DNA from 4 places in the Bacillus sp. NP247 genome. Region 1 is predicted to be linked to each of the others. Evidence: riboswitches for the same ligand, from Rfam matches in the RefSeq annotation. Region 1 holds a riboswitch; each other region holds the start of a gene.

Region 1 (3,250 bases):
AAATGAAGCTAGAAAAGTTATTGGATCTGTAGATACGAGTGAATTTCCTGTTTCACTCGCTGCAACGATTGGCTTTTTCATTTCACTTGGCTGGGAACAAGTAAGCTGGGTTTGGGTATTTTCTCTCATGCTCGGTGGTATTGTCGCTGCACCAATCGCCGCATGGCTAGTACGCATCGTTCCTTCTCATTTACTTGGCGTACTAGTTGGTGGCCTTATAATCTTTACGAATATTCGTACACTGCTTACTACATTTAAAGTAGATCCAACTATTATTTCACTTTCTTACGTTGCAGTTGGTCTTGTCGTTATTATATCTATTTTTATTGCTGTTCGTAATCATTCCAATCGTTCTAACGTATCGACAGCCGGCTATCCGAAAGATCAAAAACAAATGTTACCATAATTAATAATAATACCGTCCGATTTACTTCGAGCGGTATTTTTTATTTTTCTATTTTCCAATTGACCATCGTTTCAGTACTATTTACTCTTTTCATTTGTAATTTCTCTAATACACGAATAGAGCTATAATTATCAAGGAGTGTCTCCGCTATAATCGTTTCCACTTCCCTTGTTTGAAAAGCCCATTTCATTAATTCACTAACTGCTTCTGTTGCATACCCTTTATTCCAATATTTCTCAATAAATCCGTAACCAATTTCTACTGTATGTTGCTCATTCGGTTTCCCTTTAAATCCTATATCACCTAGAACCACATCATCCTCTTTCCGAATAACATACCACGGTCCCCACGGTAATGAAGCCACATCTCGTTTCACATTTTCTATATGCCCTACAATATGTGGGCCACTATTGTATCCTTGATTATCCGCAATTTGAATCCATTCTTCTGTACACGGTACTATATGTAATCTTTCCGTTTCTAATTTCATAATGATATCCCCTTTTCAATTAAACAATACCTCAATTTTACCAGAAATAAAAAGAATATTCATTCTATTTGTCGGATTTATACTTATTCTTTGAAACGAATTTAAGGAATAATCCCCTTCTGATAGTTATGTCGAATTATATTTTCTGAATTTTCTTTTAATTTTAAAGGGTTTTTCAATATTTTTTGCGAAACATTTGTATAACAATTTTTTCTTTGCTTATTGCTACATAATAGTAGGTTCGGGTGGAGTTATGCAAGCGTTTCCTATACAATAACCGATATTTTTTGACTTTTCCTAACAAAATTCCTTGCAATATATTCAGAAAGTCATTACAATTGCCATATATTAAATATCTTAGCAATATATAAATCCTCATCAATCCGATGAGGTAGAGGTTGCGACTTTTAAAAGTAAAATGGACGAGACACAGCGAATGTCACTGACTCCGTTTGAAAGGAAAAGTTGCCGAAGTTTATATTTCTTCTCTGGAAATATGAGCTGGGGCTGTCTCCGAAAGGAACAGAACTGTCACGTTTACAAAATTACCGTGTAAAACGTGGTGTGCTATCTTAACGGAAGGGTATGATGGGGTGGTTATTTGTGAAACGTTCCGCCTAATTCCTTTGGCGGTTTTTTGTATTTTTCTCCCCCGCTCCTTCCTAACCTACAAGAAAAGGAGTGTTGAACATGAATAGCGCAACAAATCAATCTACCTCTAAAACGCAAACTACACAAGGACAAGGTGAATTAAAACGCGGATTAAAATCTCGTCACCTTACGATGATTTCTCTCGGTGGTACAATCGGTACCGGATTATTTCTTGCCAGTGGTGGTGTTATCCATTCAGCTGGTCCTGGCGGTGCATTAGTCGCATATGCCGCAATTGGAATTATGGTTTATTTTTTAATGACAAGCTTAGCAGAACTCGCAGCTTACATGCCTGTTACTGGATCTTTTAGCACTTATGCAACAAAATTTGTTGATCCATCACTTGGTTTTGCACTTGGATGGAACTATTGGTATAACTGGGCTATTACGATCGCTGCTGAACTAGCAGCCGTAACATTAATTATGAAATTTTGGTTCCCAGATACCCCTTCTCTTATTTGGAGTGGACTTTGTTTAGCTATTATTTTTCTCTTAAACTATTTATCTGTTAAAGGTTTTGGTGAATCTGAATATTGGTTCGCACTTATTAAAGTAGTTACTATTATTATCTTTTTAATTGTCGGTTTTATGATGATTTTTGGAATTATGGGCGGCGAAGCTGTCGGTTTTAAAAACTTCACTGTTGCAGATGCACCATTTAATGGCGGCATCATGGCAATTATCGGTGTATTTATGGCAGCTGGTTTCTCATTCCAAGGAACTGAATTATTAGGAGTAGCTGCTGGTGAAACTGCTGATCCAGAACGCAATATTCCGAAGGCAATTCGTTCTATCTTTTGGCGCATTATATTATTCTATATTTTAGCAATTCTTGTTATCGGTTTATTAATTCCTTATACGACTGATAGCCTTGCAGCGAGTGATGTTACAGTAAGTCCATTTACACTAGTATTTGAAAAAGCGGGCGTTGCCTTCGCTGCTTCTGTTATGAACGCTGTTATTTTAACTGCAGTACTTTCTGCTGGTAACTCTGGAATGTATGCATCAACTCGTATGCTTTGGGATTTAGCTCGCCAAGGAAAAGCACCAAAGTTCTTAGGGAAATTAGATAGCCGCGGTGTACCTGTTAACGCATTAATCGCAACATCAGTAGTTGGTAGCGTCGCTTTCATCGCTTCTTTATTCGGTGACGGTGTTGTATACATTTGGTTATTAAATGCTTCTGGGATGTCAGGATTTATTGCTTGGGTAGGGATTGCTATTAGTCATTACCGTTTCCGTAAAGCTTATATTGCACAAGGGAAATATTTGAAAGATTTACCATATCAAGCGAAATGGTTCCCGTTCGGTCCAATCTTTGCATTTACACTTTGTGTTATCGTTATTTTAGGTCAAAACTACGGAGCATTTACGGGTGCATCTATCGACTGGAACGGTGTACTCGTTTCTTACATTGGTTTACCACTCTTCTTAGTACTATGGTTAGGTTATAAATTTACTAAGAAAACGAAAGTAATTCCACTTGATAAATGTGAACTGAAATAAAGTAAAACGAGCAAACAAAATTGTTTGCTCGTTTTTTTAATGCAATGCTTCTCCCTTCCCTATTTCTCCTGTTTTTGCAATAATAGAGGAAATATAAATAAAGGTTGGGATTACATGAACATTCGTATTACTGATGAAGCAAAAGCAGCTATACATAGACTAGAACGTGAAGACAAAAAGATCATTCGTATTAGAGG
Region 2 (3,250 bases), 1.2 Mb from region 1:
GCCAAACCGATTAGAAGTCCTTCGATTCCACGAATGTAGCAGAGTCGATACGAGTCCTCGTACTGAACTACTTCGCCAACGAGCTCTGCACCATGCTTAGTAAGTCTGGATACCATTTCGTCAATGTCTTCAACGGTGAACATGACGCGTAGATAACCGAGGGCGTTTACAGGAGTTGTCCGATGATCTGCTATAGTAGGTGGGGTAAGAAATCGGGAAAGTTCAATTCGGCTGTGGCCATCTGGCGTAACCATCATAGCAATCTCCACGCGCTGAGTACCCAATCCGGTTACACGACCAGCCCATTCACCTTCGACAGTGGCTCGCCCTTCGAGGTTCAAGCCAATCTCCTCGAAGAAAGAGATTGCGTCATCAAGGGATTCTACAACGATGCTGACATTGTCCATTCTTAGTAATTTGTTTTTTGTCATAGTCTTTATCTCCTTATGTGTAAAAATTTATCCCGCTATTTGCGGGCAATAAGACCCCCACCTCAAAATTCGGCGAATGCGAGGAAGTTAGGTGGGAGATAACTACCCGATTGTTGAATAGAATGATCTGCTTCTATTTTTTAACAATTTTATTATTTTTCAAACGACTTTATTTTAAACTAAATAACCTTTTTCTCACTTTCCACTATGCAAACAGCTTTCTATTTATATAGGAAGGAAATAGATTAATATAATTTGTTGTAAGTTTTACTGGCGGAAATTAAATCATTTGCACTAAAGGCTCAATTTTCGCCATAAATGATTGATGGAGTGCTTCAACGCCATCTACTAAGTGAATACGGTCAATGACAACTGATACTTTAATTTCAGATGTACTTACCATTTTAATATGAATACCGCCTTCTTTTAAAGTAGTGAACATATTCGCAGCAACTCCTGGGTTAGATACCATACCAGATCCTACAATTGATACTTTCGCTAAATGATTTTCATGTTCTACAGATTCATAGTGAAGTGCCTCTTGATTTTGTTCTAACACTTCTAATGTTTCTCTTAAATCATTAGAATGAATCGAGAAGGAGAGGTGAACAGTTCCTTCATTTGTAATACTTTGAATAATAATATCTACATTAATATGTGCCGCTGCTAATGTAGAGAAAACTGTTGAAAGTGCACCTTGTTCTAATCCTTTAATTGTGACGCGTGTAATATTATCCTCAAATGCGATACCTTTAACGATTGATTGTTGTTCCATGTTACATTCTCCCCTTACAATTGTTCCGTTTTCTTGTTCCATACTTGATCGTACTTCTAAAACGACATTATGATTTTTAGCAAATTCAACAGCACGTGGGTGTAATACGCCAGCACCGAGATTTGCAAGCTCTAACATTTCGTCATAAGAAATTTCATCTAATTTATAAGCAGTTTTTACAACTCGTGGATCAGTCGTATATACGCCTGACACATCCGTATAAATATCACATTTTTTTGCTTTTAGTGCCGCAGCTAATGCGACAGCAGTCGTATCGGAGCCACCGCGGCCAAGTGTTGTAATTTCATTTTCTTCACTTACTCCTTGGAAACCAGCTACTATAACAATCGTGCCTTCAGTAAGGTGAGACTGAATACGACCAGTATTAATGTCAGTAATCCGTGCACTACTATGTACAGATTCTGTCGTAATACCAGCTTGCCATCCTGTTAATGAAATTGCGTTATAACCTTTTGTTTGTAGTGCCATTGTTAATAATGAAATGGTTACTTGTTCTCCTGTAGATAGGAGCATATCCATTTCACGTTTACTTGGATTTTCCGCAATAGCGTTAGCAAGTACTACAAGTTTATCCGTACTTTTTCCCATTGCTGAAACGACAGAGACAATACTATGCCCTCGTTCATATTCTTCAATAATTAAATTTGCTACATGTTGAATGCGTTCGACGCTTCCGACAGAAGTACCGCCAAATTTTTGTACAATCGTTTCCATTACGAATTCCTTCTTTCGTCCATTTTTAAGAATAGGTTAGGACATATACAAATCCCAATATTCCTGTAGTTACCAGAGAGAAAAGCAAAAAACACCATCTCAAATAAGTGAGGATGGTGCTGTTACAGGAAAAGGGAAACAGAAAACGGAGCTAATAAAAAAACCGCCAAAAAAGGAATATCATAAAAAATGATATCTCTTTTTTGTAGATAGCTCTTCATACGTACACGTCTGTACATATGACAGTTCTGTTTCTATTCGAAAACAGCCCCAATTGATAAATGCAGAGAAATTTATCAATTTCGGCAACACTTCCTTTCCTCTAAATTCATAGACATCTCTGTGTCTCCTTTAGAATACTTATAAGCGTTGCAACCTCTATCTCACGTTTTAGGCGAGAGTGTTTGATTTATGAAGTTGTTGGTAACATTTGTTTTATAATAATTTAAATTTTTCAGGGAATCAAGTGTTTTATATATATTTTTAAAATTCTATCTTTTATTCAGATTAGTTTGTGAAAAATGTAGCAAAATCAATTCATTGCATGTACATTAAAAATATAGAGTATAGGAGGTGGAAGGATGGGGAAGATACAGCCTATTTATGTAGCAACAAAAATGAACACAACAATGGAGAAACTATGGGCATATACACAAGAGCCTGATATACATACAGAGTGGGATGCCCGTTTTACGGAAATCTCGTATTTGGAGAAAAGAGAAGGAGAACCACAGAAGTTTTTATATAAAACAAAGATTGGATTTGGACTTGAAATAGCCGGAGAAGGGGAATCGATTGGTGAAATAAGAAAAGACACTGGGGAACGCATTTCGTCTTTGAAATTTTGGACAGACAATAAGCTATCACTTATACAAATAGGACGAGGTTATTGGAAGTATACACCGAATGGAGAACATATTCATTTTGAAACGCAATATGATTATGATACAAGGTTTGGTCATATAGGGAATGTGATAGATTCATATGTTTTTCGCCCTTTATTAGGTTGGGCGACAGCATGGAGTTTTGATGCTTTAAAATTATGGTTAGAAAAGGGACTTCATCCTAAGTTGCTAATTAGAAGAACGATGACGTATTGGCTCGTTTGCTTTTTAGTTGCTTTCGTATGGTTATATCAAGGGATTGTACCGAAATTGATGTTTACTCATTCAGAAGAAGTAAAGATGCTTTCTGCGCTAATCGGATCGAATGATAGTAGTATTTTTATACTTAAAATAGTTGGATTTTTAGAAATAATATGGGGTGTTATGTGGCTATTGCCATTTCAAAAACGAAAGTTGTTTATATT
Region 3 (3,250 bases), 2.1 Mb from region 1:
ACACAGGTAAGCACTTAGCGAAAAAAGCTGCAATGATTCCACTTGTATTAGAACTTGGTGGTAAAGACCCTGGTATCGTTCGTGAAGATGCTGACTTACAAGATGCTGCAAATCATATCGTAAGCGGTGCATTCTCTTACTCTGGTCAACGTTGTACAGCTATTAAACGTGTACTTGTACACGAAAACGTAGCGGACGAGCTTGTTAGCTTATTAAAAGAACAAGTAGCTACATTATCAGTTGGATCTCCAGAACAAGACAGCACAATCGTTCCATTAATCGACGATAAATCTGCTGACTTCGTTCAAGGTTTAGTTGATGATGCTGTAGAAAAAGGTGCAACAATCGTTATCGGTAACAAACGTGAGCGTAACTTAATTTATCCAACATTAATCGACCACGTAACAGAAGAAATGAAAGTTGCTTGGGAAGAGCCATTCGGCCCAATCCTTCCAATCATCCGTGTTTCTTCTGATGAACAAGCAATTGAAATTGCTAACAAATCAGAGTTCGGTCTGCAAGCAAGTGTCTTCACAAAAGACATTAACAAAGCATTTGCAATTGCTAACAAAATCGAAACTGGTTCTGTTCAAATTAACGGACGCACAGAGCGCGGCCCTGACCACTTCCCATTCATCGGTGTAAAAGGTTCAGGTATGGGCGCACAAGGTATTCGTAAGAGCCTTGAGTCTATGACACGTGAAAAAGTAACTGTATTAAACTTCGTTTAATCTTATATTCAGCAGCTGATCTAATATTTAGGTCAGCTGCTTTTTATTTCAAAACCTTATTCATTCTCAATAACAAACTCTTCCCTATAATCTGATTATTACTATATCCATTGACGTATAAAAATACATTTGTTACTCTTAAACATGTTAATTTAATACATAAATCCTCATTCGTATCTCGATGAGGTAGAGGTTGCAATCATTAAGAGTATCATTTCAGGAGATGTAGTGGCATTGATGAATGAATGAGAAAGGAATGGTTGCCGAAGTAAGACGTGCCCACCATGCGCGCTTGCTGGGTCTGCATTTAATAAGTGCAGAACTGTCACAAACGTTTCGTTTGTGGAGAGCTATCGAGAGGTATGTCGTGGGTTTCTTATAAGATAGAAAGCATGTAGCGGCAAATTACGTGCTTTTTTTGTTTTGTTTGGACCTTCTCTTCCTTATCAGGAAGACATACATATCTCCTCGCTTGACTTGGTTATACTAACTTTGGAGGTATTTTCTATGCAACAAAAAAAATGGGGCTTTTGGGTACTAACAGCTTTCGTTGTCGGTAACATGGTTGGCGCTGGTATTTTCATGGTACCAAGTACGTTGGCACAAACAGCTAGCCCTCTCGGTGTCACTTTAGCTTGGTTAACAACAGGGTTTGGTGTTTTAATGCTAGCTCTTGTTTTCGGTAATTTAGCAATTCGTCGTCCTGATTTAACAACAGGGCCACAAAGTCATGCATATGCTTTATTCTCATCACCAAAAAAGAAAAAAATGGCTGGTTTCAGCATGGTGTGGGGATATTGGGTTGCAAACTGGGCAAGTAACGTTGCCATTATCACATCTTTCGCAGGATATTTATCACTCTTCTTCCCGATTATGAAAGATACACGACTACTATTTTCAATTGGCTCTTTCAATATAGAAGTCGGAAAACTAATTACATTTACTATTTGTTCCATCTTACTATGGGGAACACATTTAATTTTAACAAACGGTGTAAGCGGAGCCGGAAAACTAAACTTCTTAGCAACAACAACGAAAGTAACTGGATTCCTTCTATTCATCGTCGTTACTTTATTTGCATTCGAAGCTTCAAAGTTTGGACAATGGTACACACCGATGATTGATAAAGAAGGCGTATCACACGGTCTTCTATCACAAGTAAACTTAGCTGCTCTAACAACGCTTTGGGCATTTATAGGGATTGAATCAGCCGTTCTTTTGTCAAACAGAGCTACCTCTCCCAAAACAGTAAAACGTGCAACAGTTGCTGGTTTACTAATTACAGTTGCAATTTACTTAGGAATTACAATTTTAACAATGGGTGTACTTCACGTTGATAAATTACAAGCATCTGAACGTCCATTAGCAGATGCATTAAACGCTGCGATGGGTCATGGCGGCGGGAAACTTATGGCATTACTTGCTCTTACTTCCCTATTCGGTTCCATCTTAGGCTGGATTTTATTAAGCTCAGAAGTACCTTATCAAGCAGCAAAAGAAGGTTTCTTCCCTTCCTTCTTTACAAAAACAAATAAAAAAGGAAGCCCTATTTACTCACTACGATTAACAAACATTATGTCGCAAGTGTTCTTATTCTCAACATTATCAGGAACAATCGCGGAAGCTTATACATTCGTTATTACCGTATCAACTTTAGCCTATCTCATTCCATATCTCGTTTCACCAATCTTCCAGTTAAAACTAGTCGCAACTGGTGAAACATATAAAAATGAAATGCGGGCAAGAATTACGGATGGCGTAGTCGCAGTTATCGCAATTTGCTATGCACTATGGGTTATTAAAACCGGCGCATCCGATATAAAAACATTCCTTCTTGGAATTGGTTTATTCGTAATTGGCTTTGCCTTCTATCCATTAATGAATCGTGATCAGAAAAAAAATAAAGAAAAGAAAAACGAGCAAGTTGCATAACGCAATTTGCTCGTTTTTTCTTTTGTAAAACATATATAATAGAACAAAGAGGTGAAAAACATGTCAATTGAATCGCTATGGAGCAGTCGCTTCCAACAACATATTCAAAATATCATTACATACTTTGCACGTATGATTAACGGTTTACTATATAGCTTTATCTTTATTTCATGCGTTGGTGCATATTATTATGCTCAGTTTCTGAAAACATCTCCTTCTAAAGGAATATCTTTAGTACTCATTACAATCGTACTTACAACGATTATATCGAGATGCCCAATGCGTACATTTATTCAAAAACCTGATGCTGTCTATTTACTAGCACTAGAAGAGAAATTAACTTCTTATTTTAAAAAATCTCTTCTATATAATTACATCATTCAGCTTTTCCCATTATTATTTACGTTCCTTATTCTCGTACCGCTTGCACTGCAATCATTACAATTAACTGTACCTTTCTTATGTACAATCTTTACCGTTTTAATGATTACGAAAGCTTGGAATATTTACATGCATTGGATGTGGCGTGATAGTTATGAAAAAAACATATGGCTGATCATTCGTATCGCTTGTAACGCCCTAATCAT
Region 4 (3,250 bases), 1.6 Mb from region 1:
TATCCATAATAAAACGACTGCAACTAGTGCAAATCGCAGTTTTGGAAACAGATTTTGTAGCATAATATACTCCTCTCCTAAAAGCATGACGGTTCTTGTGAGCCGGTTTGATTAGCGCCTCATTTTATATATACGAACAGTCCTTTGTTATTATGTTTATTATACTATGAGTATCATTATACGAAAATAAAAGAGAGTTGTGGGCTTTTTTATAATAATTGAGTAGAAAAAGGGCAGTGGGAGACAATAAAACGGAGTTTCTATGTATGATAATTATCGTGCGCAGAAAGAATCGAGTAATAAAACGGAGGTTATAATGCGAAAATTATTATATTTTATAGTATGCAGTAGTGTTATACTTTTTGCCTCACCGAGTATGTCAGTAGCGCAATATGATGCACCCCTTATGGAAGATGCACTTTATTCTGTTTTATTTCCAAAAATAAATAAGGCAATTGAAAAACAATATGGGAGCTTGAAGCCTTATCAATGTCCTAAAATTATTAGTTTAAAAAAAGTGTATAGTGGTACATATTTATTTCAAGCGAGTATTGAAGTAACGAAGTATGAACGTGTTGCTGGGAAAATTGCTCCACCATTTGAGAAGGTAACGATTACATTTAATAACGAAGAGGGCGAATGGGAAGTGACAAAGGTTTCAGTAAAGCGCTTACCAAATGATACAAAATTAAACTGTAAAAAAACAATATAAAAAATTGTTTGACAAATAAAATGGTCCTTTGGTATTGTTAATAGCAACAATTAGATGTTTGAAAATTAAATAGACTTACCTCATCTACTCTCAAAGGTAGAGGCCGCAATAGGAAAGAGTAAGCTATGGGAGATTTAATGGAATCTGTGATCATAGGTTGAAAGGGACTATTGCCGAAATATAAGAATAACCATCTTATTCATATATTGGGACTGCATTGAATAAATGTAGTACTGTCATAAGATTTATTTTATGGAGAGCTATTTGGAGATGTTGATGCGGTTTCTTATTTTGAGGAGATAACAACTCGTTTATTTTTTCAATATATATTTTTCCTAATAAGAAACGCGTGTGAACATTGTTCCGCGCGTTTTTTGTCTATCTAAAAGCGTGCTGCAATGAATAGAAGATTGGGGTTATGAGTTTTAGAGGAAATAAGGGAGGAATTCAAATGTATTTACACGGCACAAGCCGAATCAATGGGCAAGGACACTTAGAAATTGGTGGGTGCGATACGACGCAGCTAGCAAAACAATACGGAACACCACTTTATGTATACGATGAAGAGTCTATTCGAGGAAAGTGCCGCGCGTTTCATCGTGCTTTTAAAGAAAGTGGTTTCTCTTATCAAGTAGCATATGCAAGCAAGGCGTTCTTGTGCATGGAGATGTGCCGAGTAGCTCGTGAAGAGAATATGTCTTTAGACGTTGTTTCTGGAGGGGAATTATATACTGCGCTCCAAGCTGGTTTTCCGGCATCGCGTATTCATTTTCACGGAAATAATAAAACAGAAGAAGAAATGATTATGGCTCTTCAGGCGAATATCGGTTGTTTTGTAGTAGATAATTTCTTAGAATTAGAAATCTTACATGATTTGGCAATGCAACATGGGAAATTTGTGAACATATTAATCCGTGTAACGCCTGGAGTAGAGGCACATACACACGAATATATAACAACAGGTCAAGAAGATTCGAAATTTGGATTTGGTGTTTCAAATGGTCAAGCGATGCAAGTGATTGAGCTAGCTTTGCAAAAATCAAATTATAATGTGCTAGGAATTCACTCGCACATCGGATCACAAATATTTGAAACGGCTGGTTTTGTTCGAGCAATTGAAGTTCTTCGCCAATTTTTAGAAGAAGTGAGAGAGCAAATGAATTATGTAGTAAAAGTGTTAAATGTGGGCGGAGGATTCGGAATACGCTACACAGAGTCAGATACGCCATTAACTCTTGAGACATATGTGCGAGCTGTAACAAGTGCAGTGAGAGAACAATTTACAGTATGTGAATATCCGCTGCCAGAAATATGGGTTGAACCAGGTCGTAGCATTGTAGGTGATACTGGAACGACAATTTATACAGTCGGATCTGTGAAAGACATTCCTGGTATTCGGAAATATGTATCAGTGGATGGCGGAATGACAGATAATTTAAGACCTGCCTTATATAGCGCACGTTATGAAGCGATGCTAGCGAATCGAGGGAATGATGCGAATGAGGAACTCGTTTCGATTGCTGGGAAATGCTGTGAGAGTGGAGACATGCTGATTTGGGATATTAATCTACCGAAAGTTGCTTCTTCCGATTTACTAGCAGTTTCTTGTACGGGGGCATATGGGTACTCGATGGCCAATAATTATAATCGTATTCGAAGACCGGCCGTCGTCTTTGCGAAAGGCGGAACATCGCAAATTGTTGTAGAGCGTGAGACATATGAAAATATTATTGGGAACGATCGCATACGTATTAAAGAGCTTATTTAAATAGGGAAAAGGAGTTGTTCGGATGGGCAATTCCTTTTTTATAAAGTGAAACAATAATCAGTGGGGGTTTTGTTCATCCCCCACTGATCATTAGCCCTCACGAATCGGGCGTTTACGGTCAGCAGGGCTCCCACCTAACTTCTTTGCTCCAGCCGAATTTTGAGGTGGGAGTTTTAATGCCCGCGAATAGCGGGATAAAATAAAATAATTAAAATATATCGGAAAACTAGGATTGAAAAAAATCAGAATTGTGATAAAATACAAATACAAAGCTTATCAAGAGAAGCGGAGGGAACTGGCCCGACGAAGCTCGGCAACCTGCTTATAGAAAGCAAGGTGCTAAATCCAGCAAAATGGAATCCATTTTGAAAGATAAGGTAAAATATATTACCGAACAGTCTTTTCGAAATGGGAAAGATTTTTTTTATGAATAAAAAGGGGGGCTGTTCGCGTGAGTGTACGGGAACATTTTGATGAAGTATCTGAGAAAGTTCAAGCGATGCTTGCTGATATGAAATATGGTTCCATTACAATTGTGGTGCAAGATGGAAAAGTAATTCAATTAGAGAAAAGTGAAAAAGTACGTTTAAAGTAAAAAGCGCTGACTAGAAAAACTAGAGGCGGTTTTAACCTATTTTATTAGGTTAAAACCGTCTTTTTGCTTTTACAGGGGGAAAGAACATGTTGACGTATGAAACGTGGGAAGAAAATGGTGTTTCATTTTCAGAAGAAGATGAAACGAAAGGCGCGCTATCCGTATTAAATTGGGC

What was found. Region 1 has a riboswitch for lysine ahead of KPL75_RS01900 (amino acid permease). Riboswitches for the same ligand answer to the same signal wherever they lie in the genome.
Region 2: it holds a riboswitch for lysine, as region 1 does, so the genes downstream of both, KPL75_RS23025 (aspartate kinase) here and KPL75_RS01900 (amino acid permease) in region 1, are expected to answer to the same signal.
Region 3: it holds a riboswitch for lysine, as region 1 does, so the genes downstream of both, KPL75_RS18445 (amino acid permease) here and KPL75_RS01900 (amino acid permease) in region 1, are expected to answer to the same signal.
Region 4: it holds a riboswitch for lysine, as region 1 does, so the genes downstream of both, lysA (diaminopimelate decarboxylase) here and KPL75_RS01900 (amino acid permease) in region 1, are expected to answer to the same signal.

The regions. Positions count from the first base shown of each region.
Region 1 covers NZ_CP076653.1:343,594-346,843, forward strand. The annotation lists gene KPL75_RS01890 (sulfite exporter TauE/SafE family protein) at 1-406, shown strand, start outside; gene KPL75_RS01895 (GNAT family N-acetyltransferase) at 447-896, opposite strand; lysine riboswitch at 1,281-1,474, shown strand; gene KPL75_RS01900 (amino acid permease) at 1,587-3,053, shown strand; gene KPL75_RS01905 (iron-sulfur cluster biosynthesis family protein) at 3,168-3,250, shown strand, end outside.
Region 2 covers NZ_CP076653.1:4,407,866-4,411,115, forward strand. The annotation lists gene KPL75_RS23020 (VOC family protein) at 1-431, opposite strand, end outside; gene KPL75_RS23025 (aspartate kinase) at 712-1,941, opposite strand; lysine riboswitch at 2,144-2,330, opposite strand; gene KPL75_RS23030 (DoxX-like family protein) at 2,523-3,250, shown strand, end outside.
Region 3 covers NZ_CP076653.1:3,522,137-3,525,386, reverse strand. The annotation lists gene gapN (NADP-dependent glyceraldehyde-3-phosphate dehydrogenase) at 1-731, shown strand, start outside; lysine riboswitch at 911-1,092, shown strand; gene KPL75_RS18445 (amino acid permease) at 1,239-2,663, shown strand; gene KPL75_RS18440 (ABC transporter permease) at 2,724-3,250, shown strand, end outside.
Region 4 covers NZ_CP076653.1:4,062,408-4,065,657, forward strand. The annotation lists gene KPL75_RS21205 (LTA synthase family protein) at 1-63, opposite strand, end outside; gene KPL75_RS21210 (DUF3888 domain-containing protein) at 317-712, shown strand; lysine riboswitch at 802-983, shown strand; gene lysA (diaminopimelate decarboxylase) at 1,164-2,480, shown strand; SAM riboswitch class I at 2,751-2,859, shown strand; gene KPL75_RS21220 (YezD family protein) at 2,932-3,075, shown strand; gene KPL75_RS21225 (phosphoadenylyl-sulfate reductase) at 3,162-3,250, shown strand, end outside.